4 regions of the Azospirillum baldaniorum genome follow, and region 4 is predicted to be linked to each of the others. Evidence: riboswitches for the same ligand, from Rfam matches in the RefSeq annotation. Region 4 holds a riboswitch; each other region holds the start of a gene.
What was found. A riboswitch is a leader RNA that binds a small molecule or an ion and turns the genes downstream of it on or off. The one in region 4 is predicted to bind thiamine pyrophosphate.
Positions count from the first base shown of each region.

Region 1: linked by a shared signal. The riboswitch ahead of Sp245p_RS20060 (LuxE/PaaK family acyltransferase) and the one ahead of Sp245p_RS10550 (ABC transporter substrate-binding protein) in region 4 are both predicted to bind thiamine pyrophosphate.
Region 2: linked by a shared signal. The riboswitch ahead of thiC (phosphomethylpyrimidine synthase ThiC) and the one ahead of Sp245p_RS10550 (ABC transporter substrate-binding protein) in region 4 are both predicted to bind thiamine pyrophosphate.
Region 3: linked by a shared signal. The riboswitch ahead of thiO (glycine oxidase ThiO) and the one ahead of Sp245p_RS10550 (ABC transporter substrate-binding protein) in region 4 are both predicted to bind thiamine pyrophosphate.

Region 1 covers NZ_CP022254.1:1,264,135-1,271,644, forward strand. Annotated here, with positions in the region: gene Sp245p_RS20035 (formate dehydrogenase subunit alpha) at 1-576, shown strand, start outside; gene fdh3B (formate dehydrogenase FDH3 subunit beta) at 602-1,237, shown strand; gene Sp245p_RS20045 (formate dehydrogenase subunit gamma) at 1,394-2,398, shown strand; gene Sp245p_RS20050 (acetylornithine deacetylase/succinyl-diaminopimelate desuccinylase family protein) at 2,473-3,756, shown strand; gene Sp245p_RS20055 (DUF5672 family protein) at 3,772-5,496, opposite strand; TPP riboswitch at 5,638-5,767, shown strand; gene Sp245p_RS20060 (LuxE/PaaK family acyltransferase) at 5,842-6,921, shown strand; gene Sp245p_RS20065 (acyl-CoA reductase) at 6,921-7,510, shown strand, end outside.
Region 2 covers NZ_CP022253.1:1,947,314-1,954,823, reverse strand. Annotated here, with positions in the region: gene oxlT (oxalate/formate MFS antiporter) at 1-595, shown strand, start outside; gene Sp245p_RS09245 (hypothetical protein) at 668-856, opposite strand; TPP riboswitch at 1,061-1,173, shown strand; gene thiC (phosphomethylpyrimidine synthase ThiC) at 1,290-3,131, shown strand; gene oxlT (oxalate/formate MFS antiporter) at 3,208-4,506, opposite strand; gene Sp245p_RS09230 (glycerate kinase type-2 family protein) at 4,762-6,024, opposite strand; gene glxR (2-hydroxy-3-oxopropionate reductase) at 6,283-7,191, opposite strand; gene hyi (hydroxypyruvate isomerase) at 7,271-7,510, opposite strand, start outside.
Region 3 covers NZ_CP022262.1:617,630-625,139, forward strand. Annotated here, with positions in the region: gene Sp245p_RS34140 (hypothetical protein) at 1-108, opposite strand, end outside; gene Sp245p_RS34145 (PaaI family thioesterase) at 147-590, opposite strand; gene thiG (thiazole synthase) at 641-1,411, opposite strand; gene thiS (sulfur carrier protein ThiS) at 1,458-1,667, opposite strand; gene thiO (glycine oxidase ThiO) at 1,664-2,848, opposite strand; TPP riboswitch at 2,840-2,943, opposite strand; gene mgtE (magnesium transporter) at 2,990-4,429, opposite strand; gene Sp245p_RS34170 (STAS domain-containing protein) at 4,726-5,028, shown strand; tRNA gene Sp245p_RS34175 (tRNA-Leu) at 5,163-5,249, opposite strand; gene lipB (lipoyl(octanoyl) transferase LipB) at 5,375-6,103, shown strand; gene Sp245p_RS34185 (hypothetical protein) at 6,107-6,565, opposite strand; gene Sp245p_RS34190 (aldehyde dehydrogenase family protein) at 6,700-7,510, opposite strand, start outside.
Region 4 covers NZ_CP022253.1:2,215,361-2,222,870, reverse strand. Annotated here, with positions in the region: gene Sp245p_RS10565 (phytoene desaturase family protein) at 1-581, opposite strand, end outside; gene Sp245p_RS10560 (DMT family transporter) at 796-1,692, shown strand; gene Sp245p_RS10555 (STAS domain-containing protein) at 1,697-2,074, opposite strand; TPP riboswitch at 2,235-2,332, shown strand; gene Sp245p_RS10550 (ABC transporter substrate-binding protein) at 2,402-3,556, shown strand; gene Sp245p_RS10545 (branched-chain amino acid ABC transporter permease) at 3,564-4,448, shown strand; gene Sp245p_RS10540 (branched-chain amino acid ABC transporter ATP-binding protein/permease) at 4,441-6,180, shown strand; gene Sp245p_RS10535 (ABC transporter ATP-binding protein) at 6,180-6,887, shown strand; gene Sp245p_RS10530 (hypothetical protein) at 7,036-7,510, shown strand, end outside.

The DNA of each region.
Region 1 (7,510 bases), on a different contig from region 4:
CTGCCCGACCCGGTGCCGCTGCACCGCGAGCCGATCTACTCGCCGCGGCCGGAGCTGGTGAAGGAGTATCCGGCGATCGAGGATCGGCGCGACTACCGCCTGCCGCAGCTCGCCCGCTCGCTCCAGTTCAAGATCGCGGACAGCGACATCCGCCAGCGCTTCCCCTTCATCCTGACCTCCGGACGGCTGGTCGAGTATGAGGGCGGCGGCGAGGAGACCCGCTCCAACCCCTGGCTGGCCGAACTGCAGCAGACGATGTTCGTGGAGATCAACCCCAAGGACGCCGAGCGGCTGGGCATCCGCGACGGCGGCATGGTCTGGGTCTACGGGCCGGAGGACAATTCCAAGGCGCGGATGCGCGCGCTGGTGACCGAACGCATCGGCACCGGCACGGTCTTCATGCCCTTCCACTTCTCCGGCTACTGGCAGGGCAACAGCCTGCGGGAGAACTACCCGCCGGGCACCGACCCCATCGTCCTGGGCGAGCCGGCCAACGGGGTGACGACCTACGGCTACGACCCCATGACCTTCATGCAGGAAACCAAGGTGACGCTGTGCCGCGTCGAACCGGCCTGACGCGCCCCAGGGAGGATAGACATTCATGGCCCGCATGAAATTCCTGTGCGACGCGGAACGCTGCATCGAGTGCAACGCCTGCGTCACCGCCTGCAAGAACGAACACGACATCCCCTGGGGCATCAACCGCCGCCGCGTCATCACGCTGAAGGACGGCGTGCCCGGCGAGCGCTCCATCTCCATGGCCTGCATGCACTGCAACGACCCGCCCTGCGCCGCGGTCTGCCCGGTGGACTGCTTCTACCAGACGGCGGACGGGGTGGTGCTGCACTCGAAGGACCTGTGCATAGGCTGCGGCTACTGCTTCTACGCCTGCCCCTTCGGCGCGCCGCAATACCCGCAGGCGACCAACTTCGGCGGCCGCGGCAAGATGGACAAATGCACCTTCTGCACCGGCGGTCCGGAGGCGGACAACACGATGGAGGAGTACCAGAAATACGGCACCAACCGGCTTGCCGAGGGCAAGCTGCCGCTCTGCGCGGAGATGTGCTCCACCCGCGCGCTGATGGCCGGTGACGGCGACGTTCTGGCCGACATCTACAAGGAGCGGACGGTGCGCCGCGGCTACGGCTCCGGCGCCTGGGGCTGGTCCACCGCCTATGGCCAGAACGACCGCGGCGACGCCTTCAGCCCGGGCCGCGAGGGCACCGGCGGGAGCTGAGGGGTGGGGTGATGCCCCCACCCTAACCCTCCCCCGCTGTCGCAGGGGAGGGGACAATTCTCCCTCCCCTGCAAAGCGGGGGAGGGCCGGGGTGGGGGCAAGGCTGTCCCGATCAAGCACCCCGCGAAGCGCATACTCTCTAGGGAAGGACGCGACATGACGAAGCTCCTGCGCCCCCTGCTGGTCCTGTTCGTTCTGCTGCTCGCCGCACCGGCGGTGCAGGCGCAGTTCTACCAGACGCCGGGGCCGACCTCGCCGACCTCGAAGGACGAGGTGCAGCTCTACCAGACGCCGGACGGCAAGCTGTCCGGGCGGGTCAGCATTCCCGACGAGAAGCTGGGCGTCCTGGTCCAGCCGGAGGGGCGGGAGTGGCGCGAGTTCCGCATGGTCTGGCTGAAGATCATCGCGGGGGCGCTGATCCTGGGACCGATCGCGGTGCTGGCGATCTTCTACCTGATCCGCGGCACCATCCGTATCCAGGGCGGCCGGTCGGGGCGTCCGGTGCCGCGCTTCAGCGGCATGGACCGCTTCGCCCACTGGACGACGGCGGTCAGCTTCCTGCTGATGGCACTGACCGGGCTGATCCTGACCTTCGGGCGCATGCTGCTGATCCCGCTGATCGGCCACCCGAACTTCACGATGCTGGCCGAGGCCAGCAAGTACATGCACAATTTCTTCAGCGTGCCCTTCGTCCTCGGCCTGCTGATGATCTTCGTGCTGTGGGTGCGCGACAACATTCCGGAGAAGGCCGACCTCGTCTGGCTGAAGACGCTCGGCGGCGTGCTGAGCAAGTCCGGCGAGCATCCGGAGGCCGGGCGGTTCAACGCCGGTCAGAAGGGCGTCTTCTGGGCGGTGGTGTTCGGCGGCTTCGCGCTGTCGCTCACCGGCTTCCTGCTGATGATGCCCTTCGCCGTCACCGGGATCGGCGGCATGCAGATCCTGCATGTGGCGCACGGGGTGGTGGCCGCGCTGATGATCGCGCTGATCATCGGGCACATCTACATCGGCACCATAGGCATGGAGGGCGCCTTCGACGCCATGGGAAGCGGTGTCGTGGACGAGAACTGGGCCAAGGACCATCACCGCCGCTGGTACGAGGAGCAGCTCCGCAACGGGCAGGCCAATCAGGACGGGCGGCTGCGGCATCATGCGGCGGAGTGAGGCGCGGAACCTCTCGACAGGCGCGCCAGCATGACCGATCCTTCCGCGCAACGAAGTGTGCGTAGGGGGGAGGCATGCCGCTCGACCACCGGGAGTCGCTGTTCCGCCGCATCGCGGCGCGGCGCGACGAGCTTGTCGCGCTGACCCGCGACCTGATCCGCATTCCGACCGTGAACCCGCCCGGCGACGTCTATACCGACTGCGCGGAGTTCCTCGGGCGGCGGCTGGCCGGGCGCGGCTTCGCCGTTGAGTATGTGCGGGCCGACGGGGCGCCGGGCGACAGCGACCGCTACCCGCGCACCAACGTCATCGCCCGCGTCGAGGGGCGTGAGCCCGGCCCCTGCGTGCACTTCAACGGCCACATCGACGTGGTGCCCGCCGGCCAGGGCTGGACGGTCGATCCCTTCGAAGGCGTCGTAAAGGACGGGCGCGTCTATGGCCGCGGCGCCTGCGACATGAAGGGCGGCATCGCCGCGTCGATCATCGCCGTTGAGGCGATCCTGGAGGCGGGCATCCCCTTTCCCGGCGCGCTGGAAATCTCCGGCACGGTGGACGAGGAGTCCGGCGGCTACGGCGGGGTCGGGCATCTCGCCACGCTCGGCTATTTCTCCCGCCCGCGAGTCGATCACGTCATCATTCCGGAGCCGCTGAACGTCGACCGCGTGTGCATCGGCCACCGCGGCGTCTGGTGGGCGGAGATCGAGACGAAGGGTCGGGTCGCCCACGGTTCCATGCCCTTCCTCGGCAACTGCGCGGTGCGCCACATGGGCGCCGTGCTGCACCGGATCGAGACGGAGCTGATCCCCCGCTTGGCCGCCAAGCGCACCGCCATGCCGGTGGTCCCGGAAGGGGCGCGGCAATCCACCCTGAACATCAACGCCATCCACGGCGGCCAGCCGGAGGACCATGGCGGCTTGCCCAGCCCGATGGTGCCCGACCGCTGCCGCATGGTCATCGACCGCCGCTACCTGATCGAGGAGGACCCGGAGGAGGTGCGGGCGGAGATCGTCGGCATCCTGGAGGATCTGCGCCGCGAGCGCCCCGGCTTCGACTATGAGCTGCGCGAGGTGCTGGCCTTCCTGCCCACCCTGACCGACGCCGACGCGCCGGTGGTTCGGGCGGTGGGGGCGGCCATCGAGACGGTGCTGGGCCGCCCGGCGGCGCAGGTGGTGTCCCCCGGCACCTACGACCAGAAGCACATCGCGCGGGTCGGGCATCTCAAGGACTGCATCGCCTACGGCCCCGGCATCCTCGACCTCGCCCACCAGCCAGACGAGTATGTGGGCATCGATGACATGGTCCATTCCGCCCAGGTGATGGCGATGGCCGCCCTGTCTTTGCTGCGGCGGGAGGTGTAGGGGAAAGAGCGCCGGCTACTTCCAGGTGACCCGGCCGCCGACCTCCTCGGCGATGAAGTCCGCCCAGCGTTCGCGTTCGCCCAGGAGGTTCGCCGGGAAATAGTCGTTCAGCTCCACGGACTGCCAGCGGTAGCCGGGACGGTGGAAGAGGTCGCTGCCCTCCGCGAGGAAGCGGGGCACGTCGATGCCGTCGAGGATGTCGTCGCGGTTCAGCTCCTGGTGCGAGAAGCTCTGGATCTTGTGCCGGATGGCGTCGTCGTCGCCGATGTAGGAGAAATGCCAGCCCGCGTGGGGCAGGATGTCCACGTAGGGCGGACGCGTCTCGGGGGTGTAGCGGTCCAGCGTGCCGCGGCTCTCCCGGATCTGCTGCGGCGTGGTCATCCGGGCCATCAGCCCGCGGACGGCGACGGGGAAGACCGAAAAGTTCTCGCCCTCCACGTTCATGAAATTGACCTTGAAGTAGAACAGCGGCACGCGGAACCCCGCGATCATCGCCGAACTGTCGCGCAGCGACGCGACCGAGCGGGCGCGCAAAATCTCGTCCACGTCTGAAACGATGACGATGTCGTCCGGCTCCACCTTGTCCAGCCCGAGCGCGATGGCGTTCCGCTGCGCCCGCTCGCGCACCCAGGGATTGTCGGTTTCCGGGAAGTCGGGGGCGACGACCAGCTTCACCTTGTCCAGGAAGGGCAGGAAGCGATCGCGCTCCTCCATGAAATGCAGCGGCTTGGGCGCGCCGGTGAAGGTCTGCTTGGCCTCGACGATCACGAACTGGTCGACCGTGTCGTACAGCTCGCGGAAGCGCAGCTCCAGAAGGTCGAGTTCGTTGTGGAAGGTGAAGCAGTCGTAGATCTTCGGCTGGCGTCGCTGCGGCGCGGCCACCGCCGGCCAGCGCGACCCCGGCGCCGCCGTCGTCTGCACCGCATCGGCCAGGGCCAGCACATAGTCCCGCTGCACGCCGCTCGTCCATTCGGTGATCTGGGAGCGCAGGAACGTCTCGTCCCGCCGCGCCACCAGCTTGCGGACCATGGAGGCGAAGGGGGCCTTGCGTCCGGACAGCGCGAGGCTGGTCATCAGGTCGGTGTAGTCGCGCCGGTCGAGAAGCGGGCCGTCCATCACCTCGATCCGTTCCTCCAGCGCGCGGTCCCCCAGCACCTTGCCGAAGTTGAACAGGCCGTGGAAGCCGAAGGCCGGTCCCGGCACCGGCGTGCGCTCGAAGGCGAAGCGGTCGGCCACGGCCTCCGGGGCGAAGCGGATGCCGGCCTTCTCCAGCGCCGGGCGCTCGGTCCGGCAGATGACGTGGTCCTCGGGGATGCCGGCTTCGAAGGGCAGGTCGCGCAGCCGGTCGAGCAGGGCGGCGGAGCGCAGGGAGAAGCCGCCGTTCCCCACCGTCATGCCGTCGTCGTACCAGCCCCAGCGGGCGCCGATGTAGTCGAAGGCGCGGAACTCCTCCGTCCATGCCTGTGGGTCGGCGACGAAGCCGTCCCACTGCGCGATCAGGACATGGCCCGTCGTCACCAGCCGGCGCAGGCGGACGTTGATCGTGTCCGAATAGTCGTCGATGTCGTTGATCGGGGCGATGCGGTGGAAATCGACGCCGGGGATCTTCGGATCGCGGTCGGACAGCAGCAGGACGCTGGAGAAGCGGCAGGCGGCGATGCTGTCCCGGATGGCCATCTCGACCAGGGCGTGGTTCGCCGTGTCGGCGAACACCAGCGTGCAGTCCTCGATCCTCACCATCCCGTTCCCCGTTCTGCCGCCGGCGTCGGCCGCCCGCGGGCGCGGATCCTATCACGGCGGTTGTGGGGCTGCCACGGGCGGAGCGCCGTGCGTCTCAGAGCCCGACCTCCTTGACGGGCGGGGGCCGGTCCCTTAGCTTGCGAATGTTCCCTGGGGGGCCTCGCTAGGAGGCTGAGACTCCGCCGGTCCGGCGCTTTCATCCGGACAACGCGGTGACCCATCGAACCTGATCCGGGTCATACCGGCGTAGGGACGGGACTGAAGGGCGGCACGGCGTACCCCCATTCCATCCAGACACCGCTTGTCCCGGCAACAGTTTGTTGGCGTTGCAAAAGGTGTGCGGACGTGACCGAAGCCCGACTTGTCGAAGAGCTGCTGGCCTTCATCGCCGCCGGAGAGGCGGACGAGGAGGCGTTCAACCGCATGGCGCTGGCCGTCTTCGCCCACCAGTTCGAGACCAACGCCCCCTACCGCCGCTTCGCCACCCAGCGGGCGCGCACCCTGCGCACGGTGAAGAGCTGGCGCGACGTGCCCGCCGTGCCGATCAGCGCCTTCAAGGACCTGACGCTGAGCGGCCGCCCGCCGGAGGAATGCCCGCACGTCTTCATGACCAGCGGCACCACCAAGGGCGTGCGGGGCAAGAGCCATCACCCGACGCTGGCGGTCTACGACCGCTCGATGACCGTCAACTTCCGCCGCCGCTTTATGGGTGAGCATGATCGGCTGCGCATGGGCATCCTGTTCCCGACCGAGCAGGCGATGCCCAACTCCTCGCTCGCCCATTATCTGGCGCTGGCCAAGAGCGAATTCGGGACGGCGGAGAGCCGGTATTTCGTCTCCGACGCCGGGCTGGACGTGGACGGGGCCATCGCCGAGCTGTCCCGTGCCGAGGCCACCGGCGAACCCTACGCCCTGCTGGGGGCGAGCTTCAGCGTCGTGCATCTGATGGACGCGCTGGCCGAGCGGGGGCGGAGCTTCGCCCTGCCGGCGGGCAGCCGCATCCTCGACACCGGCGGCTTCAAGGGCCAGTCGCGCGAGATGGCGGCGGAGGAGTTCTACAGCCGCCTGTCCGCGACCTTCGGTGTGCCGCGCCGGCTGTGCATCAACATGTACGGCATGACCGAGCTGAGCACCCAGTTCTACGACGACGGCAACGAGGCCTGCCCGTCGGTGAAGTCCGGCCCGCACTGGATCCGCAGCCGGGTCATCAACCCGCTGACCGGGCAGGAGGTGCCGCGCGGCAGCGTCGGCGTGCTCGTCCATCACGATCTGGCCCATTTCAACTGCGCGTCGGCCATCCTGACCGAGGATGCGGGGGTGGAGGTGGACGGCGGCTTCCAGCTTCTCGGCCGGGCCGACGGGGCGGACGCCAAGGGCTGCTCCATGGCGGTCGAGGACTTCCTCAAAGCGGCACGGGCTTCCTGATGGAGCGCGCCGGGCATTTGCCGGGGCTGTCCGCCGACGCGGTGGACTGGCGGACGCTGACCTTCCGGCGCGGCGCCGAGACGCTCGACGTGGCGGTGCCGGTGCTGACCGAGCCACAGGTCGCTGAATTGGCAACGCGGGTGCGGACGAACGCGCGGACTTACCTGAGACGCCGCACCGTCGCGGAGATCGCCGCCACCATCGACCGCGCCGTCGCCCGGCTGCTCGACCGCGACGACCCGTGGCGGCGGAAGGCGGAACGGCTGCTGCCGCTGGTCACCGGCTACGACGCCGAGATGGTCCGGCTGGGGCTGACCGGCTATCTGAAGACCTTCCGCGGGCCGGAGCTGCGGAAATTCATCGCCGAGGATTTCGCCAACCCGGCGGTGCTCGACGATTTCCAGCCGATGCCCAAGGGCGGCTTCGCCCGCGCCTTCGGGCCGGAACTGCTGCTGCATGTCTGGGCGGGCAACGTGCCGGGCCTGCCGCTGTGGAGCCTGATCTCCGGCCTGCTGGTGAAGGCCGGCACGGTCGGCAAGCTGCCGAGCGCCGAGCCGCTGTTCGCCGGCTGGTTCGCGCAAATCCTGGG
Region 2 (7,510 bases), 270 kb from region 4:
GGCGGTGGCCCAGCTCGGCGTGATCGCCCACGATCTGGGCGTGAAGGAAGCCCCGATCAGCCTGTTCGGCATCACCATGGCGGCTCTGCCCTTCGCGCTGATGCTCGACCGCGTGATGAACGGCATCTCCCGTCCGCTGTTCGGCTTCGTCTCCGACCACATCGGCCGTGAAGCGACCATGTTCATCGCCTTCACCTTCGAAGGCCTCGGCATCCTGATGCTCAGCCGCTTCGGCCACGACCCGATCATGTTCCTGATCCTGTCGGGTCTGGTGTTCCTGGCCTGGGGCGAAGTGTACAGCCTGTTCAGCGCCACTTCGGCGGACACCTTTGGCACCAAGCATGCGGCGAAGATCTACGGCGTGCTGTACTGCGCCAAGGGCGTCGCGGCCCTGCTGGTCCCGCTGGGCAACCTGCTGATGGAAGCCACCGGCACCTGGGCGACCGTGCTCTACATCTGCGCCACCATGGACCTCATCGCGGCCTTCTGCGCCATCGCGGTCCTGCGGCCCATGTTGCGCAAGCATCACGCCCGAAACGCCGAACTCGCCGCCCAGCAGGGTGCGGGTGGGCTGGCGGTGCAGCCCGGCCACTGATCGGCCCGCGAAGCTTCAGGTTTCTTGTCTCGAATGACGGCCGCCGCGCGCACCCCGCGCGGCGGCCTTCTTTCATTCCAGGAAGAAGGGACGGTTGTGGCCCTCGCCGGACTGGTTGAAGCGGTCCGACGACCAGAGACCGTCCGGCTGCTCGTCCTGCGGATCGGCGTTCCACTCGTCGTCCTCCCGCATCAGCAGGGTCAGGCCATGGCCCATCAGTCCGGCCAGGGCGACGAAGGCGATCATCTGGGATTCGAGCATGGGACGGGCTCCGGGCACTCGGGAGGGGATGTTGCTTCTTGTTGTTGTGATGCAGCATAGCGGCCCGGCTCAGGCTGCGCAATAGGATTTTGTATACCAGATAATGGATACCAGAAACGCGCCAAGCGCATTGATCGGGCGGGATTCGCCGTGAATCGCGCTGTGAATCGCATTGACGTGGGTGGGGCGGATCGTTCAGCATGGCGACGTTCCAAGGGGAGCCCCATAGCACGGGGCTGAGATGATGCCGTAAGGCGCCGAACCCTTTGAACCTGATCCGGGTCGTACCGGCGTAGGGACAGGAACAAACGGGCCACGGTCACGCGCACCCCCATCGCGCACCCCTCCATGGGGACCGCTCCGGTCGTCCGTTCTGCCGCTCCGTCACACCCGGGTCTCCAACGATCCTATGTGCGATGGAGATCCACAGCAGATGCCCGACACTCTTCCCTCCGCTTCGAAAGACGCCGCGCCGTCCGACCATTTCTCGGTGACGACCGGCCCGCTGCCGTCGTCCAGCAAGGTCCATGTGGCCGGGGAGCGCTTCCCCGACCTGCGCGTGGCGATGCGCGACATCCATGTCGGCGGCGGCGAGCCGCCGGTGCGCGTCTACGACACCTCCGGCCCCTACAGCGATCCCGCGGTGCAGACCGACATCCGCCGCGGCCTAGCGGAGCTGCGCCGTTCCTGGATCGAGGCCCGCGGCGACGTCGAGGCCTATGAGGGCCGCGAGGTCCGTCCGGAGGACGACGGGCTGCGCGTCGGCGAGACGCGCGCCGTGCCCGTCTTCGACCGCGCCGGGCGCCGTCCGCTGCGCGGCAAGCCGGGCCGGACGGTCACGCAGATGGCCTACGCCCGCGCCGGCATCGTCACGCCGGAGATGGAGTACATCGCCGTCCGCGAAAATCTGGGCCGCCAGCGGCTGGCCGAGGCGGCGGCGCGGGATGGTGACGATTTCGGCGCCTCCATCCCCGACCATGTGACGCCGGAGTTCGTCCGCGACGAAGTGGCGCGCGGGCGGGCGATCATCCCGTCCAACATCAACCACCCCGAATCGGAGCCGATGATCATCGGCCGCAACTTCCTCACCAAGATCAACGCGAACATCGGCAACTCCGCCGTCGCGTCCTCGGTGGGGGAGGAGGTCGACAAGATGGTCTGGTCGATCCGCTGGGGCGCCGACACCGTGATGGACCTGTCCACCGGCCGCAACATCCACACCACCCGTGAATGGATCCTGCGCAACAGCCCGGTCCCCATCGGCACCGTGCCGATCTATCAGGCGCTGGAGAAGGTGGGCGGCAAGGCCGAGGACCTGACCTGGGAGATCTTCCGCGACACGCTGATCGAGCAGGCGGAGCAGGGGGTGGATTACTTCACCATCCACGCCGGCATCCGTCTGGCGCACATCCCGCTAACCGCGAAGCGCACCACCGGCATCGTGTCGCGCGGCGGCTCGATCATGGCGAAATGGTGCCTGTCCCACCACCGCGAGAGCTTCCTCTACGAGCGGTTCGAGGAGATCTGCGAGATCATGAAGGCGTACGACGTCGCCTTCTCGCTGGGCGACGGCTTGCGCCCCGGTTCCATCGCCGACGCCAACGACGCCGCCCAGTTCGCCGAGCTGGAGACGCTGGGCGAGCTGACCAAGATCGCCTGGAAGCACGATGTGCAGGTGATGATCGAGGGGCCGGGCCATGTGCCCATGCACAAGATCAAGGCCAACGTCGACAAGCAGCTGGCGCTGTGCGGCGAGGCGCCCTTCTACACGCTCGGGCCGCTGACCACGGACATCGCGCCGGGTTACGACCACATCACCAGCGCCATCGGCGCCGCCATGATCGGCTGGTTCGGCACGGCGATGCTCTGCTACGTCACGCCGAAGGAGCATCTGGGGCTGCCGGACCGCGACGACGTCAAGGTGGGCGTGGTCACCTACAAGATCGCCGCCCACGCCGCTGACCTCGCCAAGGGCCATCCCGGCGCCCAGGAACGCGACGACGCCCTGTCGCGCGCCCGCTTCGAGTTCCGCTGGCGCGACCAGTTCCACCTGTCGCTCGACCCTGAGACGGCGGAGCGCTTCCACGATCAGACCTTGCCGGCGGAGGGGGCGAAGGTCGCGCATTTCTGTTCGATGTGCGGGCCGAAGTTCTGCTCGATGAAGATCACGCAGGAGGTGCGGGACTACGCCAACTCCGGCATGGCCGAGATGTCGGAGAGCTTCCGCGCCAAGGGCGGGGAGATTTATTTGGAGGAGGGGCAGGCGGCGGACTGACCTCCCGAATCGAAAAGGGGACGCCCTCGCGGGCGTCCCCTCGCTTCGGCTCCTTCCCCAAGCGGGGAAAAGAGCGTCAGGGCGTTGCCGTCACGCTCCGGCCGCTGCGCGCGTCCAGCGATTCGGCGGCCATGCGATTCCGCATCGGGCGCAGGACGAACAGCGCCAGCACGGCGGCCAGCGCGTTGACCGCGGCGGCCAGTAGGAAGACGGCGTGCCAGCTTCCCGTCGCGTCGGCGATGATGTTGGCGAAGGGGATCAGCAGCGCCGCCGTGCCCTTGGCGGTGTAGAGCAGGCCGGCGTTGCTGGCGGCGAACTTCGACCCGAAGGTGTCGGCACAGCAGGCCGGGAACAGGCTGTAGATCTCGCCCCAGGCGAAGAAGACCAGACCGGTCAGCAGCACGAAGGCCACCGGGTCGCGGCCGTAGAGGCTGAGTGCGACGATGCCCACCGCCTCGATGGCGAAGGCGATGAACATGGTGTTCTCGCGCCCGATGTGGTCGGACACCCACCCGAAGAAGGGGCGCGTCAGCCCGTTCAGCACCCGGTCGATGGACAGGGCGAAGGTCAGGGCGGGCAGGGTCAGGCCGAGGATGCTGACCGGCGCGTGGGCCAGCCCGAAATCCTGGGCGATCGGGCCGAGCTGGGCCGTCGCCATCAGCCCGCCGCCGGCCACCATCACGAACATGGCGTACATGACCCAGAAGACCGGCGTGCGGACCATCTGGCTCGGCGTGTATTGCCGCTGCGCGGGCGGGGTGGCGAAGCCGCCGCGGGCGAGCGGAGCGGACGGCGGGGCGACCAGCAGCCAGGCGAGCGCGAAGACCACCAGCCCCTGTCCCAGCCCGAAGGCCATGAAGGTCGCCTCGTAGCCCGAGGTCTCGATCATCGTGGCGATGGGCACCACCGTCAGGGCGGAGCCGGCTCCGAAGCCCGCCGCGGTGATGCCGGCGGCCAGACCGCGCCGGTCGGGAAACCATTTCAGCGCGTTGCCGACGCAGGTGCCGTAGACGGCGCCCGCCCCGATGCCGCCGATGGCCGCCGCGACGTAGAGCACGAGCAGCGAGTCCGCCACCGCGTTCAGCGCCCAGGAGGCGGCGCAGAGCACCGAGCCGAACAGCACGACGATCCGCGGGCCGAAGCGATCCACGAACCAGCCCTCGACGGGCACCAGCCATGTTTCGGTGACGATGAAGATGGTGAAGGCCACCTGGATGGCCGCACGGCCCCAGCCGTGCTTGTCGTCGATGGGTTCGACGAAGAGGGTCCATCCGTACTGCAGATTGGCGATCATCGACATGCAGATGACGCCGGCAAGCAACTGCATCCAACGCCCGCCGACAGGCAGGGCGCTTTGCGCACCGGTTTGGCGCATATGGTTCCTCCCGGATGGGTCCGCTATCTCGTTCTTGTCCTGGCGCGCGCGGGGTGCGTTCGGTGCCCGACCGCTTCGCTTTATCCTTCGAACGGGGCGGCCCGGCTGCATGCTGTTGGCATGCCAGACGCCATATTCGTGATGCCTTGACGGTGAGTGTGGCGGATAATCCGTGGAGTCATCAACAAATTTTCGTGAGCGGGCGCCGCTCTGGCCGTAAGTGATATATCAAATCGGCCGGCGGCGCCCCACCGCTTACACGACCAGAACCGCGCGAAAGTCGTTGACGTTGGTCAGGGTCGGCCCGGTCACCAGCAGGTCGCCGAGCGCGCTGAAGAAGCTGTAGCCGTCGTTGTCGGCCAGCCGTTCCTTGGCGTTGACGCCGGCCTCGGCGGCGCGGGCCAGCGTGTCGGGGGAGAGCAGGGCGCCGGCGTTGTCCTCCGTCCCGTCGATGCCGTCGGTGTCGGCGGCCAGGGCATGCACGCCCTTCATCCCGTCCAGCGCCACGGTCAGCGCCAGCAGGAACTCGGCGTTGCGCCCGCCGCGGCCCTTGCCGCGCACGGTCACCGTGGTCTCGCCGCCGGACAGCAGGACGCAGGGCTTGGCCGCCGGCTGGTCGTGCTCGACGATCTGGCGGGCGATGCCGGCATGGACGAGCGCCACCTCGCGCGACTCACCCTCCAGCGCGTTGCCGAGGATGACCGGAGTGACGCCGGCCTTGCGGGCGACCTCTGCCGCGCGCTCCAGCGCCATCTGCGGGGTGGCGACGAGGATCGTGCTGACGCGCTCCAACCGCGGGTCGCCGGGCTTCGGGCTCTCGTCGCGCCCGGCCAGCAGATGGTCCATGACCGGCTGCGGCGGGCTGATCCCGTATTTCTCCAGCACGGCCAGCGCGTCGGCGTAGCTGGTCGGGTCGGGGACGGTGGGGCCGGAGGCGATCACCGACAGATCGTCGCCCGGCACGTCGGAGATGACCAGCGAGACCACCCGCGCCTTGGTCGCCGCGGCCAGTCGCCCGCCCTTGATGGCGGACAGGTGCTTGCGCACGCAGTTCATCTCGGTGATGTTCGCGCCGGAGCGGAGCAGCGCCTTGGACACCGCCTGCTTGTCGGCCATGGAGATGCCGGGCGCGGGCAGGGCGAGCAGGGCGGAGCCGCCGCCGGAGATCAGGCAGAGCATCAGGTCGTCGGGGCCGAGCGAGGCGGCGATGTCGAGGATGCGCTTTGCCGCCTGCTGGCCGGCCTCGTCGGGGACGGGGTGCGACGCCTCGACCACCTCGATCCGCTCGCAGGGCACGTTGTGGCCGTAGCGGGTGACGACCAGACCGGACAGCGGACCCTTCCAGTGATCCTCAACCGCCTTCGCCATGGAGGCCGCGGCCTTGCCGGCACCGACGACGACCGTGCGGCCCTTCGGCGGTTCCGGAAGATGCGGCGGCACGCACAGCGCCGGCTGCGCCGAAGCGACGGCGGCGCGGAACATGTCGGTCAGGAGCGCGCGGGGATCGGTGGTCGTCATGGTTCGGTTCTGTCCCTTCCCTGAGCCGCGCCGTTCGTCGGCGCCGGTCCTCATGTGCTGGGAATGCTAACGAATTTGGCGCAGGGGGCAATGGGGAGGGCGTTTATCCCTCTCACATCATGAGAGAGGGTGCCCGCGAAGCGGGCGGGTGAGGGCCGTACGAGGATCAGTCTCGTGTTCTTGGCGGCACCCTCACCCTCCCATGCGGCGCATGGCCCCCTCCCTCTCCCGGGGCGGGAGAGGGAGAAGGAAACAACCTCACTCCGCGGGTTCGGTCACGCGGTGGTTCTGGCCGATCTCGTGGTTGGCGAGCAGCTCCAGCGCGCGGACCATGCCGGAGTGGTCCCACGCCTTGCCGCCCTGGGCGGCGCAGGCGTTGAACAGCTCCTGGCAGGTCGCCGTGTTGGGCAGCGACACACCGAGCGCGCGGGCGCCGGACAGGGCGAGGTTCAGGTCCTTCTGGTGCAGCTCGATTCGGAAGCCCGGATCGAAGGTGCGCTTCACCATGCGCTCGCCGTGCACCTCCAGAATGCGCGAGGAGGCGAAGCCGCCCATCAGGGCCTGACGGACCTTCGCCGGGTCGGCGCCGGCCTTGGACGCGAACAGCAGGGCCTCGCCCACCGCCTCGATGGTCAGGGCGACGACGATCTGATTGGCGACCTTCGTCGTCTGGCCGTCGCCGTTGCCGCCGACCAGCGTGATGTTCTTGCCCATCTTCTCGAACAGCGGCTTCACCGTCTCGAAGGCCTTGTCCGGACCGCCGACCATGATGGTCAGCGAGGCGGCCTTGGCGCCGACCTCGCCGCCGGACACCGGGGCGTCGAGGTAGTCGCAGCCCAGTTCGTTGATGCGCTGGGCGAAGGCCTTGGTCTCGATCGGGGAGATCGAGGACATGTCGACGACGATCTTGCCGGCGGACAGCCCCTCGGCGACGCCGTTCGGGCCGAACAGGGCGGCCTGCACATGGGGGGTGTCGGGGACCATCGTGAAGACGATGTCGGCCTTCTGCGCCACCTCGCGGCTGGAACCGCAGGCCGTGGCGCCCTTGGCGAGCAGGTCTTCCGGAGCCGGGTTGATGTCGTAGACGAACAGGGTGTGGCCGGCGTCGGCCAGATGACCGGCCATGGGGCGGCCCATGATGCCGAGACCGATGAATCCAACGTTCATGGCTGTGTCCTCAAATCTTCTGTGTTCGGGCGGTCGAAATGGGGTGGGCGATCAGGTGGCGGCCATTAGGCGGCGGCCCTCAGGCGGCTACGGTCTCGCCGGGGGTGGCGGCGCGCATCCAGCCCAGCCCTTCGCTGGTCCCCTTGGCCGGCTTGTACTCGCAGCCGACCCAGCCGTCGTAGCCGATCCGGTCGAGCGCCGCGAAGACGAAGGGGTAGTTGATCTCGCCGGTGCCCGGCTCGTTGCGGCCAGGGTTGTCGGCGATCTGGACATGCGCGATCTTCGGCAGCAGGCGCTGGATGGTCGGGACGAGGTCGCC
Region 3 (7,510 bases), on a different contig from region 4:
GGCGCCGCAGGCCGGCGGCTCCTTCTTCTGGGCAAGGGCCGGCTGGGTAAGCGCAACGGTGGCGATGCCCGCGACCAATGCGGCACCGAAAAGACGCGACAGCGGCATGCGAACCTCCTGGATCGGATGGAAGGGGTTGGGACGGGTCAGGCGGGAGCTTGGCAGAACAGGGTCTGCTGCATGATGGCGCAGTCCTTCTCCACCCCGCCGTCGAGCATCGAGATCTCGACGCTGGTGACGGTCAGGGTGCGGCCCGGCTTCAACACGCGGGCGCGGGCGATCATCACCTCGCCCTTGGCCGGCGACATCAGATTGACTTTGAACTCCACCGCCAGGACTTCGCTGCCCGCCGGCATCAGCGTGTAGCCGGCGTAGCCCCCGGCGTTGTCGGCCAGCGTGCTGACCATGCCCGCGTGGAAGAAGCCGTGCTGCTGCGTCAGGTCGGCGCGGAACGGCAGGCGCATCTCGCAGAAGCCAGGCTCCAGCCGCGTCAGCTCGATCCCCAGCGTCTTGCAGATCGGCTGGCGTTCGAAGCCGGCGCGGCAGCGCGCCTCCCAGTCCGGATCGCGCGGTTCGAAGGTCTTGGGCACGTCTCGGGTCTCTCTGATTGTGTTCGGGCGGCCCTTACCCTGCGCCAGCCTTACGTTCCGATCAAGCCGAGCTGCGGGCTCGACGCCTCCGCGAAGGCTCGTTTCGGCATGCGCCCGGCCAGACGGGCCGCCCGCCCCGCCGCCACCGCGTCGCGCATCGCCGCCGCCATGCGCACCGGATCGCGCGCCTTCGACACCGCGGTGTTCAGCAGCACGGCGGCACAGCCCAGCTCCATCGCCAGGGCGGCGTCCGACGCCGTGCCGATTCCGGCGTCCAGGACCACCGGCACCGGGCTGCGCGCGCAGATCGTCTCGATGGCGTGCGGGTTGCGGATGCCCAACCCCGAGCCGATGAAGGCGCCCAGCGGCATCACCGCCGCAGCACCCAGGTCGGCGAGCTTGCGGCAGGTCACCGGATCGTCGTTGCAGTAGGGCAGAACGGTGAAGCCGTCGGCCACCAATTCCTCGGTCGCGCGCAGCAGCTCCTCGACGTCGGGGTAGAGCAGCTCGCGGTCGCCGATGACCTCCAGCTTGATCCAGTCCACGCCCAGCGCCTCGCGGGCGAGTTGCGCGGTCAGCACCGCCTCCTTGGCGGTCAGGCAACCGGCGGTGTTGGGCAGCAGCCCGGCGCGGTCGCCGATGACGTCGACGAGGCTTTCCGAATAGCCGTCCAGGCTGATGCGCCGGATGGCCAGCGTGACCAGTTCGCTGCCGCTGGCCTCCAGCGCGTCCAGCATGACCTGCTGGTTCGGATAACCGGCGGTGCCGAGAAACAGGCGCGAGCGGAACTCACGGCCCGCTATGGTGAGCGTGTCGTTCATGGGTGTTTCCTTGGATGTCGGACCCGCGCTCCGGCGGGTGAGAATTTCAGCCGCCCTGCACGGGACGGATGATCTCCAGGGCGTCGCCCGCGGACAGGGGCGTCTCGTCCCAGCGGCGGGACGGCAGGACGGCGCCGTTGAGGGCGACCGCGACCCCGCGGGTGCCCGCGGCGATTCCCCGCCCGGCCAGCAGGGCGGCGACGGTGGGGGCGGCGAGGTCCTCCTCCCGCCCGTTGACACGGATGCGGGCGCTCATGCCGCGGCCCCCTTCGGCTGGGCGAAGCGGTCGAGCGCGAAGGGGCGGATCACCGGATCGGCCTCCCCGGTCAGGACCAGACGCGCCACCGAATCCGCGGTGACCGGGGTCAGCAGGATGCCGTTGCGGTGGTGCCCGGTGGCGTAGACCAGCCCCTCGACCTCCGAGAGGCCGAGGATCGGGGCGTCGTCGCGGGTGCCCGGGCGGAAGCCGGCCCATGCCTCCTCGATGGGCAGCTCGGCGATGCCCGGCAGGGCGCGCCATGCCCCCTCCAGCAGGGCGAACTGGCCCCCGGCGGTCAGCCGGTCGTCGAACCCGCGCTCCTCCGTCGTGGCGCCGACGAGCAGCCGCCCGTCCAGCCGCGGGATCAGGTAGGTGCCGGGGGTCCACACCACATGGCGCAGCAACGGCAGGCGGGCGTCCATGCGCAGGCAGAGCATCTGTCCCTTCACCGGGCGCACGGGCGGCCGCACCGCCGGAGACAACCCGTCGATCCAGCCCGACCACGCCCCGGCGGCCAGAACCACTTGATCGGCCTCGACCAGACGGTCCTCGACCTGGATACCGACCGCCCGACCACCGCGGACTTCGATGCGGGACACCTCAGCGTATTCGTGCACCACGGCGCCGGCCCGCAGGGCGGCGGCGTGCAGGGCGGTGGCGACCTTGCGGTTGTCGACCTGATGGTCGCCTGCGCAAAACAGCGCGCCGGCGACGCCCGGCTGGAGATAGGGCTCGCGCCGCCGCACCTCCGCCCCGCTCAGCCATTCCACCGGCAGGCCGAGCCTGGTCTGGAAATCGTGCAGGAAGCGCACCTTGGCCGCGTCGTCGGCGTTCAGCGCGATGACCATCGTGCCTTCGCCGCGCAGGTCCACCGCCATGCCGGAAGCGGCCTCCAACTCCGCCGCGAAGGCGGGCCACAGGTCCTGCGATGCGCGGGTCAGCGGCAGAAGGCTCTCTTCGCCGGGTTCGGTCTCGACACAAGCGGCGAGCATGCCGCCCGCGGCGTGGCTGGCGCCCCGGCCGGCAGCGCCGCGGTCGAAGACCTCGACCCGGCAGCCGGCGGCGGCCAGCCTCCAGGCGATGGACAGGCCGATCACCCCGGCGCCGATCACGGCGATGGAGGGCCCTCCAGAAACGGAAAGAGCGGAATCAGAATGAGATAAGGGCGCGGATACCATGCGGCGGCTCCCTTCGCTGGCATTATCCAGACAGGTTCGATGGGTGTGATCTCAGCCGCGTGAGCGCATCCCGCACGGCACCCCAGCCAATGCCCGGATCATCCGGAAGAGAGCCGCCTTTGGCAAGCCCCTTTTCGTTGGTCACAACAACAAAAGCGACGCCAGCCCCAGGAAGGACAGGAAGCCGATGACATCGGTCATGGTGGTCAGGAAGACCGAACTCGCCACCGCCGGATCGACGCCCAGCCGGTCCAGCCCGATGGGAATCAGCACGCCGCACAGGCCGGCGACGAACAGGTTGATGACCATGGCGCAGCCGATGACCAGGCCGATCATCGGCTCGAACCACGTCGCGGCGATGGCCCCCACCAGCGTGGCGAAGACGGCGCCGTTGAGCAGCCCGACCAGAACCTCCTTCCCCACCACGCGGGGCGCGTTGGAGGACGACAGCTCGCGCGTCGCCAGGGCGCGCACCGCTACGGTCAGGGTCTGGGTCCCGGCGTTGCCGCCCATCGAGGCGGTGATCGGCATCAGCACGGCCAGCGCCACGATCTGTTCGATGGTCGCCTCGAACAGCGAGATGACGCCCGCCGCGGCGAAGGCGGTGAACAGATTCACGCCCAGCCAGGAAATGCGCGAGCGCGAGGTCTCCAGAACCGAGCGGTAGATCGAGGTGTCGCCGACGCCGCCCAGCTTGCCGATGTCGTCTTCGGCTTCCTCGTCGATGATGTGGACCACGTCGTCGACGGTGATGACGCCGATCAACCGCCCGCCGGCATCCACCACAGGGGCGGAGACCAGGGCGTATTGGCGGAACAGGTTCGCCACCTCCTCCTGATCCATGGTGGCGGGGATGGTGTCCACCTCCTCCGTCACCAGATCGGCAATGCGGATCGACCGCTTCTGGCGCAGCAGGCGCGACAGCGGCACCGCGCCGACCACCCGGTGCATCGGATCGACGACGAAGATATCGTAGAAGTCCTCCGGCAGCTCGTCGGTGGCGGCACGGACGTAATCGATGGTCTTGCCCACCGTCCAGAACTGCGGCACCGCCACCAGATCGCGCTGCATCAGGCGGCCGGCGGTGTATTCGTCGTAGGTCAGGTTCTCCTGGACCAGCGCGCGGTCGGCGGCCGGCAGATTCTCCAGCACCTCGCGCCGGGTGTCCTCGTCCAGGTCCTCGATGACGTCGACGGCGTCGTCGGTGTCCAGCTCCGCGACGGCGGCGGCCAGCTCCTTCGGTTCGAACAGCTCGACGATCTCTTCGCGGAGATCGGGGTTGAGGTAGCTCAGCACCTCGCCGTCGAAGTCGGGACGCAGGACACCGATCAGCGCCTCCCGGTCATCGTGACCGAGCTGCTCGATCAGGTCGGCGATGTCGGCGGGGTGAAGCTTGTCCACCTCCGCGCGCAGATCGTCGCGCCGTCCGGCGTGCAGCCGTTCGACGATCTCCTCCACGAACTCCGGCTCAACACCATAGGCGCGCTCCTCCTCGCCGTCCTCGCGGGGCGGGGCGGGGCGTTCGGCCGGGTGCGGCACATCGTCCTGGATACGATCCGGTTCCTGGCGGTCGGTGTGCATGGCGGCACCCTCCCTGTACGATGGCAATGCGGCGTGACGGCATGGTCCTGCGATCGGCCGACCATGGCGCACCGGCGTTTGCGGGTTGGTGGGGAGCCCTTGCGGGTTCCCGCCGGGGCGCCCACCGAATATAGGTGTGACACCGCTTTGTCCAGCGCGGCGGGCCATTCCCTGGCCTCCGGCCTCTCGCGCAATGCTTGCGTGGGCTGCGCAATTCGTGCACCCATAATGCCAACGGGGCTTTTCACCCCGCGCGGGCAGCGAAAAACAGACACCACCGGCCAACGGATGTGACGATGGAGTACGCCTACACCGACATCGACGGTCAGGAAGGGATCATGCTGTCGGGGCGTTTCACCTACGATGACAGCCGCAAGTTCCATGATCTGCTGGCGGACTGGGACATCGGCGCGCGGCCCGAGGTGCGGTTGGACCTGCGCTACATGACCTTCCTGGACTCCGCGGCGATCGGCATGCTGTTCGTCCTGGCCAACCGCTGCCGCGACGCGAAGGGGCTGGTGACGGTGCACAATGCACAACCTTACATTGTGCAGACCATGCGCCGCGTGGCGCTCGACCAGTATGTGGAGTTCCGCTGAGGACGAGGGCTCCGAGAGGATGGTCCTGATCGTGGCGGCCTGGAAACGGAAGTCTGAAAACGAAAAAGCCCGCTGTGGTCCGATGGACCGGCGGGCTTTTCGTTTGTTTGCCTGAACCCCCCGTTTCCGGGGGATGGTGCGGTCGAGAAGACTCGAACTTCCACGGCATCTCTGCCACAGCGACCTCAACGCTGCGCGTCTACCAATTCCGCCACGACCGCACAAGGCTGGTAGAACCGAGGAGGGAAGTGCTCCCCTCATCGGGTGGAGCGGGGGAATAGCAGATCCCCATCGCCCGATCAAGCGGTGTCTCGCGTTTTTGCCAAAGAAAGTTCATAACATCGGCATGACCGATCTCACCGCCCCTATTCCGCCCGCCGCCGATGCCGCTGCCACCGCCAATGCCCTCCCGGCGCGAGCGGTGGAGTGGCGCATCAGCGACACGCCCGTCCCCTACCCCGACGCGCTGGCCGAAATGGAGGCGCGCGTCGAGGCCATCCGCGCCGGCGCCGCGCCGGAGCTGGTCTGGCTGCTGGAGCATCCGCCCCTTTACACCGCCGGCACCAGCGCGCGGGAGGAAGACCTGCTGGAGCCGGGCCGCTTCCCCGTCTATCAGGCCGGGCGCGGCGGGCAGTTCACCTACCACGGGCCCGGGCAGCGCGTGGCCTACGTGATGCTGGACCTGAAGACGCGCGGCGCCGACATCCGCGCCTTCGTCCACGACCTTGAGGAGTGGCTGATCCGCACGCTGGCCGCCTTCAACATCCGCGGCGAACGGCGGGAGGGCCGCGTCGGCATCTGGGTGGACAAGCAGCCCTACGGCGGCGCGCCCGGCCAGGAGGACAAGATTGCCGCGATCGGCGTGCGCGTGCGCCGTTGGGTCAGTTTCCACGGCGTCGCCCTGAACGTCGAGCCGGACCTGTCGCACTTCGCCGGCATCGTCCCCTGCGGCATCAGCGAGCATGGGGTGACCTCCATCGTCGCGCTCGGCCACCTCGTCACCATGGAGGATGTGGACGCCGCCATGATCGCCAGCTTCGCGGAGGTCTTCGGCGGCGGGTCGGAAGAAGAATGACCCCTACCGCTTCGTCGCTCCGGCGGGCTGCGCGTCGTTCAGGACGCGCACATCCTCGTTGGTGATCGACACGATGGTGCAGCCGGTGCTGTCGCCGTTGCGGAAGAGATAGATCAGCCGGCGGTTTGCCTGCTTCTTCGGGTCGTGCAGGTTCAGGCCATGGCCGAAGGCGACGCCCAGAACCTCGCCCTTGAAGATGGCGCGGTAGCGCAGGGGCATCTGCTCCCGGAACTGGCGGGCGGCGCAGGCCTTGCTCAGTTCCTTCTCGAAGGTCCCGGCGTGCCGCCAGTCCTGGGAGGAGCGGATCATCACCCATTGCGGCGGCAGCGGGAACTGGACCACCGGCGGCGAGAGCGGCAGGTCATAGCCGCCGGGCGGCACCGGCGGCATGTGTCCCGGCTCCGTCCGGTCGAGCGGCCCCTTGGCCCAGGCCACCCCGCCGCCCAGCGCACCGAGGATCAAAAGGCTTCGGGCTGCGCCGCACAGGAGCCTGAGCGCTGATTCTGGCCTTTTGCCGCTCATCCCAACCTGTTTTCCCCCTCCCGAAACCCTCTCCCGAAGACCGGGAGAGGGAGCATCGAGCGCCGGTCGGCCCCTTACGCCGCCGGTTCGTTGCCGTAGACGGACTTGGTCTCCAGGAACTCCTCGAAACCGACTTCGCCCCACTCGCGCCCGATGCCGGACTGCTTGTAGCCGCCGAAGGGAGCGGCAAGGTCAATGGAGGCGCCGTTCAGATGCACCATGCCGGTGCGCAGGCGCTTCGCCACCGCCCGCGCCTCGTCCACCGTGCCCGCGTAGACATAGCCGGACAGACCATAGAGCGAGTCGTTGGCGCTGCGGATCGCCTCTTCAATGTCCTCGTAGGGGCGGATGGTCAGGACCGGGCCGAAGATCTCCTCGCGCATGATGGTCATGCCGTCGGTGGCGCGGCTGAAGACGGTGGGCTTGGCGTAGAAGCCGCGCTCCAGCCCGTCCGGACGGCCCGGACCGCCGCACAGCAGGGTGGCCCCCTCCTCGATGCCGGCCTGGATCAGGCGCTGCACCCGCTCGTACTGGCGCTGGTTGGCGATCGGGCCGACGCCGGTGCGGTCGCCGCGCGGATCGCCGACCACCAGACGGGCGCAGACCTGGGCGGCGATCGTCTCCGCCTCGTCCAGGCGGGAGGCCGGGACATACATGCGCGACGGCGCGTTGCAGCTCTGCCCGGTGTTGGACATCATCGACCGTACGCCGTGGGTCACCGCCTTGGTCAGATCGGCGCTCTCGCAGATGATGTTGGCGGACTTGCCGCCCAGTTCCAGCGACACGCGCTTGATGCTGTCGGCGGCGTTGTGGGAGACCGACGCCCCGGCGCGGGTGGAGCCGGTCAGCGACACCATGTCGACCAGCGGGTGCGAGGCCAGGACC
Region 4 (7,510 bases):
CCGAGGACGGCGGGCGCGGGCCAGGGGTAAGGCTCCCGTTCGGCCAGACGGCGGGCGACGGCCCGGTTGACCAGCCAGTCCGGCAAGTGGCGATTCCCCAGAATGCCGGCCAGCGTGGCGAGGGCGGAGGTGACGACGCCGACCTCCGTCGTGACGGCGAAGCCGGCAGCGCCGGCCAGGAAGACCACGCCCCACAGCGCGGTGACCGCCTTGTTGACGGCGACGAACTGCGGCAAGTGCCACAGGCCGGGCGGTGTCGTCTCACGGGCGTAGGGCAGGGTGAAGGGACGGCCGAGCGCGAGCGAGGCGAAGGCCATGCCGGCCAGGGCGAGATGAACGGTCATCCCCATACGCTCCAGCGGTCCGATGAGGAGCAACAGGGCGAAGAAGACGGCGGCGACCAGTTCCGGCGCCTTCGGCGATCGGGCACGCCAATCATGGGCGCAGAGCGTCAGGCTGAGCAGCAGCGCCGCCAGCACGGCCGCCGCATGGCCCGCCGGTTGCAGAGCGCCGAAAGCGATCCAGGGCGAGAAGCCGACGAGGATGCGGATCGATTGGGGTATCGGCTTTGACAGGAGCATGGTGGACCCTTGCGGTGGTGACGCCCGCCAGACTGTCCACCGCATCGGCCGGGGCCAGCGCCGATCCGCGAAAGGCCGGGGTCGCTTCGCCAAACGTCCGCCCGGCGATTCACGAAGCGTGAATCGCCGACGCACTCTCCAGGCGATGCGGCGCGGGCCAGACCTGCGGTTGCGGCATTGGGCAGCGTCCGGGCTGCTCATATACTGTGCAATCATGACCCAAGCCGCCGCTCTTCCCGCCGCTGCCGCCAGCGACGACACCCGCCGTGCCATCGGCTGCTTCGTGCTGGCCATCTTCCTGTTCGCGGGCATGGACACGCTCATCAAATACTTGAGCAGCGGCTATCCGGTGGCGCAGCTCATGTTCGCGCGGTCGTTGGTGGCGGTGGTGCTGGTCGGCGGCATTTCGGTGGCGCGCGGCGGCTGGGGTGGGATGCGCACGCGGCGCCCGGTCGCCCACGTCTTCCGTTCGCTGGCCGGGTTGCTGTCGATGGGCTGCTTCTTCTACGCCTTCAAGCATCTGCCGCTGGCCGAGGTCTATGTGCTGAGCTTCGCCGGGCCGCTGTTCATCACGGCGCTGTCGATGCCGCTGCTCGGCGAGCCGGTGGGCTGGCGGCGCTGGGCGGCGGTGCTGGTCGGCTTCGGCGGCGTGGTGGTGATGGCCCGCCCGGAGGCCGACGCACCGCTCCTGCCGATTGTCGTCGGCGTGGCTGCGGCCTTCTTCTATGCGCTGGCGATGATCGCGGTGCGTGGCCTGTCGCGGACGGAGAGCAACACCGCCATTGTCGTTTATCTGCTGCTGACCACCACGGTGGTGAGTGGCGTGGCGGCGATTCCCGACTGGGTGCAGCCGGGCGGGTTCGACCTCGGGCTGATGCTTCTGGTCGGCACGCTGGGCGGCGCGGCGCAGGTGCTGATGACCCAGGCCTTCCGCCTGGGCCGTGCCGCGGTGGTGGCGCCCTTCGAATACACGGGGATGATCTGGGCGACCTTGCTCGGCTTCCTGGTCTTCGGCGACGTGCCGACTCCCACGGTCCTGGCCGGTGCCGGGATCATCATCGCCAGCGGGCTCTACATCCTCTATCGGGAAACGCTGCGCCGCGGCGACTGACGGGTCAGGCGGCGGCGGGAAGCGTCAACCCGCCGTCGACGGCGTGCGGGGAGGCCGTCAGGGCGATGATCCGGCTGCGCTCCAGCACGCGCCGGATCCGCGGCGGGTGATTCTCGAAGGCGATAGCGCCGCCGCAGTCGAGCACCGCGTTGCGCAGCGCCAGCAGAATGCCGATGCCGCAGGAATCGAGGAACTCCACCCGTCCCAGATCGACGCGCAGGGTCAGCGCCCGTGCCTCCGCGACGCGGCGGAGCAGGGGCGTCAGGCCGGGCAGGGCGGCGTGGTCGATCCGCCCTGACAGGACGGCGCGCAACTCGCATCCGCCTTGCGCCGTGGCGAAGGGGTTGAGGGTGACGGTGCTGTGCGACGGGGTGGGCCGCATGCTTCGGGGCGACTTCCGGTTGGGGCGACGGTCCGGCGCGGGCCGGGGGCGGCGGAAGGAACCACGGGAAGCACGACTCTCCGGTGTCTGTTGCGTTGCGAAATTGTGAAAAGGCGCCGGGCCGCCGCTTGACAGCCGCGCGCCGGGCTCACACTGTGCACACGAACGGCTGGGGTGCCTGCCGCAAGGCGGGCTGAGACCACACCCATCGAACCTGATCTGGGTCATGCCAGCGAAGGGAGCCAAGCGTTCGAGGCTGTGCCGCCGCTACTTCCCTGGCCTCCTCGTCCTCGCGCGGTTCTTCGCCGGGCAGGAGGAGACACATCCATGCGGCGCTTCCTTTCCATCCTCTCGGCAACGGCCATTTCGGCGGTCTTTTCGGCGTCGCTCCTCCCGGGCGCGGCGCGGGCGGGCGAGGCGTCGGTCCCCGTGCTGGTGCCGCTGACCGGCTTCCTGTCGCTGGAGGGCACGAGCCAGCGCAACGGCGCGGTCCTGGCGCTGAAGGACGCGCCCGCGGGTGTGGCGGTGCGGTCGGAGGTGATCGACACCGGCACCTCTCCGGAGGCCGCGGTCACGGCGCTGGAGCGTGCGGCGGGCGGCAAGGTCACCGCGGTGGCGGCCAGCATGCTGGGCACGCAGATGCTGGCGATGCTGCCGCTGGCCCAGGACTACAAAATTCCGCTGGTCACCGTGTCGGGTACGGCAAGCATCACCGAGCAGGGCAACCCCTGGGTCTTCCGCTTCTTCCCCGGCGACGCGGTGACCAAGGAGGCCCATGCCCGCTACGTGGCGGAGGAATTGGGCAAGAAGCGCCCGGCGGTGATCTACCAGACGACGGCCTACGGGCAGAGCGGCAAGGCCCATCTGGAGCAGGCCTTCAAGAAGCTCGGCGTCGAGCCGGTGTTCGAGGAGGGCGTGGACCCCGCCGCCAAGGATCTGCTGCCCGTCCTGACCAAGGCGCTGGCCGCCAAGCCCGACGTGCTGGTGCTGCATCTGCATTCCGGCCCGACCGCCCTGTTCATCCGGCAGGCGGCGGCCAACGGGGTGGCGGTGCCGATCGTCGCCGGCTCCGCCATGCACCAGCCGAGCACGGCGGCGCTTCTGGAACCGGCCGAGCTGAAGGGCGTCTGCGCCGAGACGGCGGCCTCGCCGATCTCCGGCGGCAGCCCGGAGGTGGAGGCCTTCACCGCCGCCTACCGCGCCGCCTTCAACGCGGAGCCGGACGCCTTCGCGCTCGGCCAGTATGACGGCATCCGCATGGTGCTGGCGGCGGTGCAGGGCGGTGCGGACAACGCGGAAGCGGTGCGCAAGGCCCTGTCCGGCGGGACTCACCAGGGCCTCGCCATGACCTACAAATCGGACGGCAAGGGCAACATGGCGCATTCCGCGGTGATCGTCTGCTACGACGGCGCCTCGCGCGTGCCGGCGATCGCCAAGCGCTACGACAACCTGACCGGCGTGGTGACCGGCATGGTGAAGTGAGCAAGCCTTGATCACCCTGCAGCTTCTCGTCAACGGCCTCGCCCTGGGTGCGGCCTACGCGCTGGTCGCGCTCGGCTTCGTGCTGGTGCTGAACGCCACCGCGGCGGTGAATTTTGCGCAGGGCGATCTCGTGATGGCCGGCGGTCTGCTCGGCGTGGCGCTGGCGCCGCATCTGCCGGGGTATCTGCCGCTGCCCGGACTGCTTCTGCTGCCGGTGGTGCTGGTGCTGATGGCCGGGCTTGGGTTGCTGCTGGCGGCGGCGGCCTATCTTCCGCTGCGCCGCCGCCCGCCGGTGGCGGTCTTCATCAGCACGATCGCGGCGGGCATCATCCTGCAGAACGGCGCCTCCGTCCTGTTCGGACCGGAACCGCGGGCGGCCCCGCCGCTGCTGAGCGGGGGGACGTTGGACCTCGGCGGGCTGGTGGTGGCGGAGCAGTCGCTGGCGATCATCGCCGTCGCCGCTCTGCTGATCGCCGGGCAGCAATGGCTGTTCGGGCGGACCCAGCTCGGCCGCCGCCTGCGCGCCACGGCGCAGGACCCCGAGATGGCGCGGGCCTGTGGCGTGCCGGTGACGGCGATGATCCTGATCACCTTCGCGCTGGGCACCGCCTTCGCCGGGGCGGCGGGGCTGCTGCTCGCCAACCGCTACTTCGTCACGCCGACGGCGGGCGGCGATCTGATCCTCAAGGCCTACATCGCCGTGACCATCGGCGGCTGGGGCTCGGTCCCCGGAGCGGTGGCCGGCGCGCTGCTGATCGCGCTGTTCGAGGTGGGGGTGTCGTCGGTGCTGTCCTATCCGGTGGCGCTGGGGCTGCTCTACGCCACGCTGCTGGTCATCCTAGTCGCCCGTCCGCAGGGGCTGTTCGGGGAGGCGGCGCGGCGCCGTGCGTAAGGGCGTGCGCAAGTTGCGGGCGCTGGCCCCCACCCTGACCCTCCCCCGCTGGGCGGGGGAGGGAATGATGCTTGCGGTGCTGGTGGCGTACGCGCTGCTGTACGCGTCGCCTTACGGGCTGCGCGTGCTGACCGTGGCGGGGGTGTACGCGCTGGCCGCCATCGGCTTCCAGATCGTCTTCGGGCTGGGCGGGGCGCTGTCGCTGGCCCATGGCGCTTTCTTCGGAATCGGGGCCTACGCCACCGGCATCCTGGGCAGCCAGTGGGGGCTTGGCTTCGCGGCGACCTTCCCGGTCTCGCTGCTGGTGCCGCTGCTGCTGGCCCTGCTGGTCGGACTGCCGGTGCTGCGGCTGGAATCCCATTACTTCGCGCTGGCGACGCTGGGCATCGCGCAAGTCGTCCATCTGCTGGCGGTCAACAGCCCCGGCCTGACCGGTGGCGCCAACGGATTGCCGGGGGTGCCGGGCATCGTCCTGTTCGGCTGGGCGGTGCCGCGCGGTCTGCCGCTGGCGGCGGTGGTTTGGAGCTTCGTGGCGCTGGGCGGTTTGCTCGCCTGGAGATTGGCGCACGGGCGCTGGGGGCGGGCGCTGACGCTGGTGCGCGACGACCCGCTGGCCGCCGGCACGCTGGGTCTGGACGTCGGCGGGCTGCGCCTGGCCGCCTTCGCGCTGAGCGCCGTCTATGCCGGAGCGGCAGGCGCCTTGGCCGTGCACACCCAGCGCGTCGTCTCGCCGGAGGTGCTGGAGTTCCCCGTCATGGTCTCCGTCCTGACCATCGCCGTGGTCGGCGGGCGGGGGCGGGTGGCCGGGGCGATCCTGGGGGCGGTGCTGCTGCTCCACCTGCCGGAGTGGTTCCGTTTCCTGGAGCGCAGCTATCTGATCGTCTATGGGGTGGCCCTGCTCACCACCATCGTGCTGGCGCCGCACGGGCTGACCGGTTTGCTCGACCGGCTGTTCCCGGCCCGCCCGGTGCCCTTGCCGAAGCCCGAAGCTCCGCCGGAAATGGCCATTCCAGGTGGGCCTTTGCTGCGGGTGGAAGGGCTGACCAAGGGCTTCGGCGGGGTGCGGGCGGTGGATGGGGTGTCGCTGACGCTGGAAGCCGGGACCATCACCGGGCTGATCGGCCCCAACGGCTCCGGCAAGACGACGTTGGTCAATCTGATCTCCGGCCTTGAGACGCCGGACGGCGGGCGGGTGCTGATGGGCGGGACGGATCTCGCTGGAAAGCGGCCAGACCGCATCGCCCGCGCCGGGATCGCCCGCACCTTCCAGGCCGTCAGCCTGCCCGAGGGCGCCAGCGTTCTGGCCGCCGTGGCCGCGGCGCGGCTGGAGCGCGACGGCTCGATCGCCCAGGCCGAGGCGCACGCCCTGTGGGCGCTGGAGCGGCTGGGTGCTGCGGACCTCGCCGCCAAGCCCTGCGCCGGTCTGCCCGCGGCGCTGCGCCGCCGGGTGGAACTGGCCCGCGCGCTGGCCCGCCAGCCCGCCGTGCTGCTGCTCGACGAACCGGCGGCGGGGCTGACCGACGGGGAGAAGGCGGAACTGGCCAGTCACCTGCACGCCATCGCCGCCACAGGTACCGCGCTGCTGGTGGTGGAGCACGACATGGGCTTCCTGCTGCCGCTCGCCGGTCATGTGCTGTGCCTGGACCAGGGGCGCCCGCTCTACGCCGGCCCGCCGGAGGGGGTGCGCAGCGACCCCGCCGTGGTCGCCGCCTATCTGGGCGAGGGCGCGTGATGAACGAACCCCTGTTGCAGGTCGAGGGGCTGACCGCCGGCTACAGCGGGGCGGTGGCGGTGGACCGGCTGTCGCTGTCCGTGGCGGCGGGGGAGGCGGTGGCCCTGCTGGGCGCCAACGGGGCGGGCAAGTCGACGCTGCTCAAGGCCATCCTCGGCCTCGTCCCGGCGACGGGCGGCCGGGTCCGGCTGGCGGGCGAGGAGATCGGCGCCCTTGCCCCGGAGCAGCGGGTGCGCCGTGGCCTGGGCTATGTGCCGGAGGGCCGGCGCGTCTTCCCCGGCATGAGCGTGCGCGACAATCTGGAGGTGGCGAGCCGGCTGGGCCGGGCCGGGCGCGCCCGCGACCTGGAGCGCGTCTTCGCCCTGTTCCCGGCGCTGGAGGGCAAGGCGGAGGAACGGGCGTGGCGCCTGTCCGGAGGGCAGCAGCAGATGCTGGCGGTGGGCCGCGCGCTGATGGGCCGCCCGCGGGTCCTGCTGCTCGACGAGCCGTCGCTCGGCCTGTCACCCAAACTGGCCGGGGAGGTCTTCGCCGCCGTCCGCGCCATCGCCGCCGCCGGAACGGCGGTGCTGGTCGCCGAGCAGAGCGCCGCCCGCGCCCTGTCAGCCGCCGGGCGCGTCGTGCTGCTGCGCCTCGGTCGGTCGGTCCATGACGGGCCGGTGGAAAGCCTGCCCGCCGACGCGCTGCGGGACGCCTTTCTGGGAGGCTGATCCGCGCTCGCCGGGTGGCGCCGGACGCAATTCGGCATTGCGGCAACAGGCCGGGATCTTTGTCGTGACTTTCTCGTCTTGCGCTTGCCGATCCCGGATGGTGGGGCTAGCTTCCGGCGTCGCCCTGCCCGTAAGGATTACCTCTGCCATGCTGGACAAAGCCGTCGCTGCTGCACTCTCCTCCCTTCTTCTGCTGGGCGCCGCCGCCGCCCACGCCGATGGGGCGCAGGTGGCGGAACTGGTCCCCGTGAACCCGCCGACCATGTATTACCCGGCGCCGTCCTCCGGACCCGCGCCGGCGCCCCGCACCGTCGCTCCTTCGGCGCCGTCGGCTCCGGCCGCCGCCGATCCGACCGAGAAGACCGGACCGGCCGAGCTTGAGGACGGCTGGGAAGGCGGCCCGTCGCGCGACCGGGACGGCAAGTTCGCCTATTGCGCCATCGAGGGCCGCTTCGACACCGGCCATGTCCTGATGATCGCGCGCAACGTCAAGGGCGAGGTCAATCTCGGCATGGGCATCCCGGGCGCGGAGCTGCCGGGCAGCGAGCAGTGGAAGGTCAAGGTCGTGGTGGACGGCAAGTTGACGCGCGAGCGCCGCGCTCTGGCGCCCAAGCCGGACATGC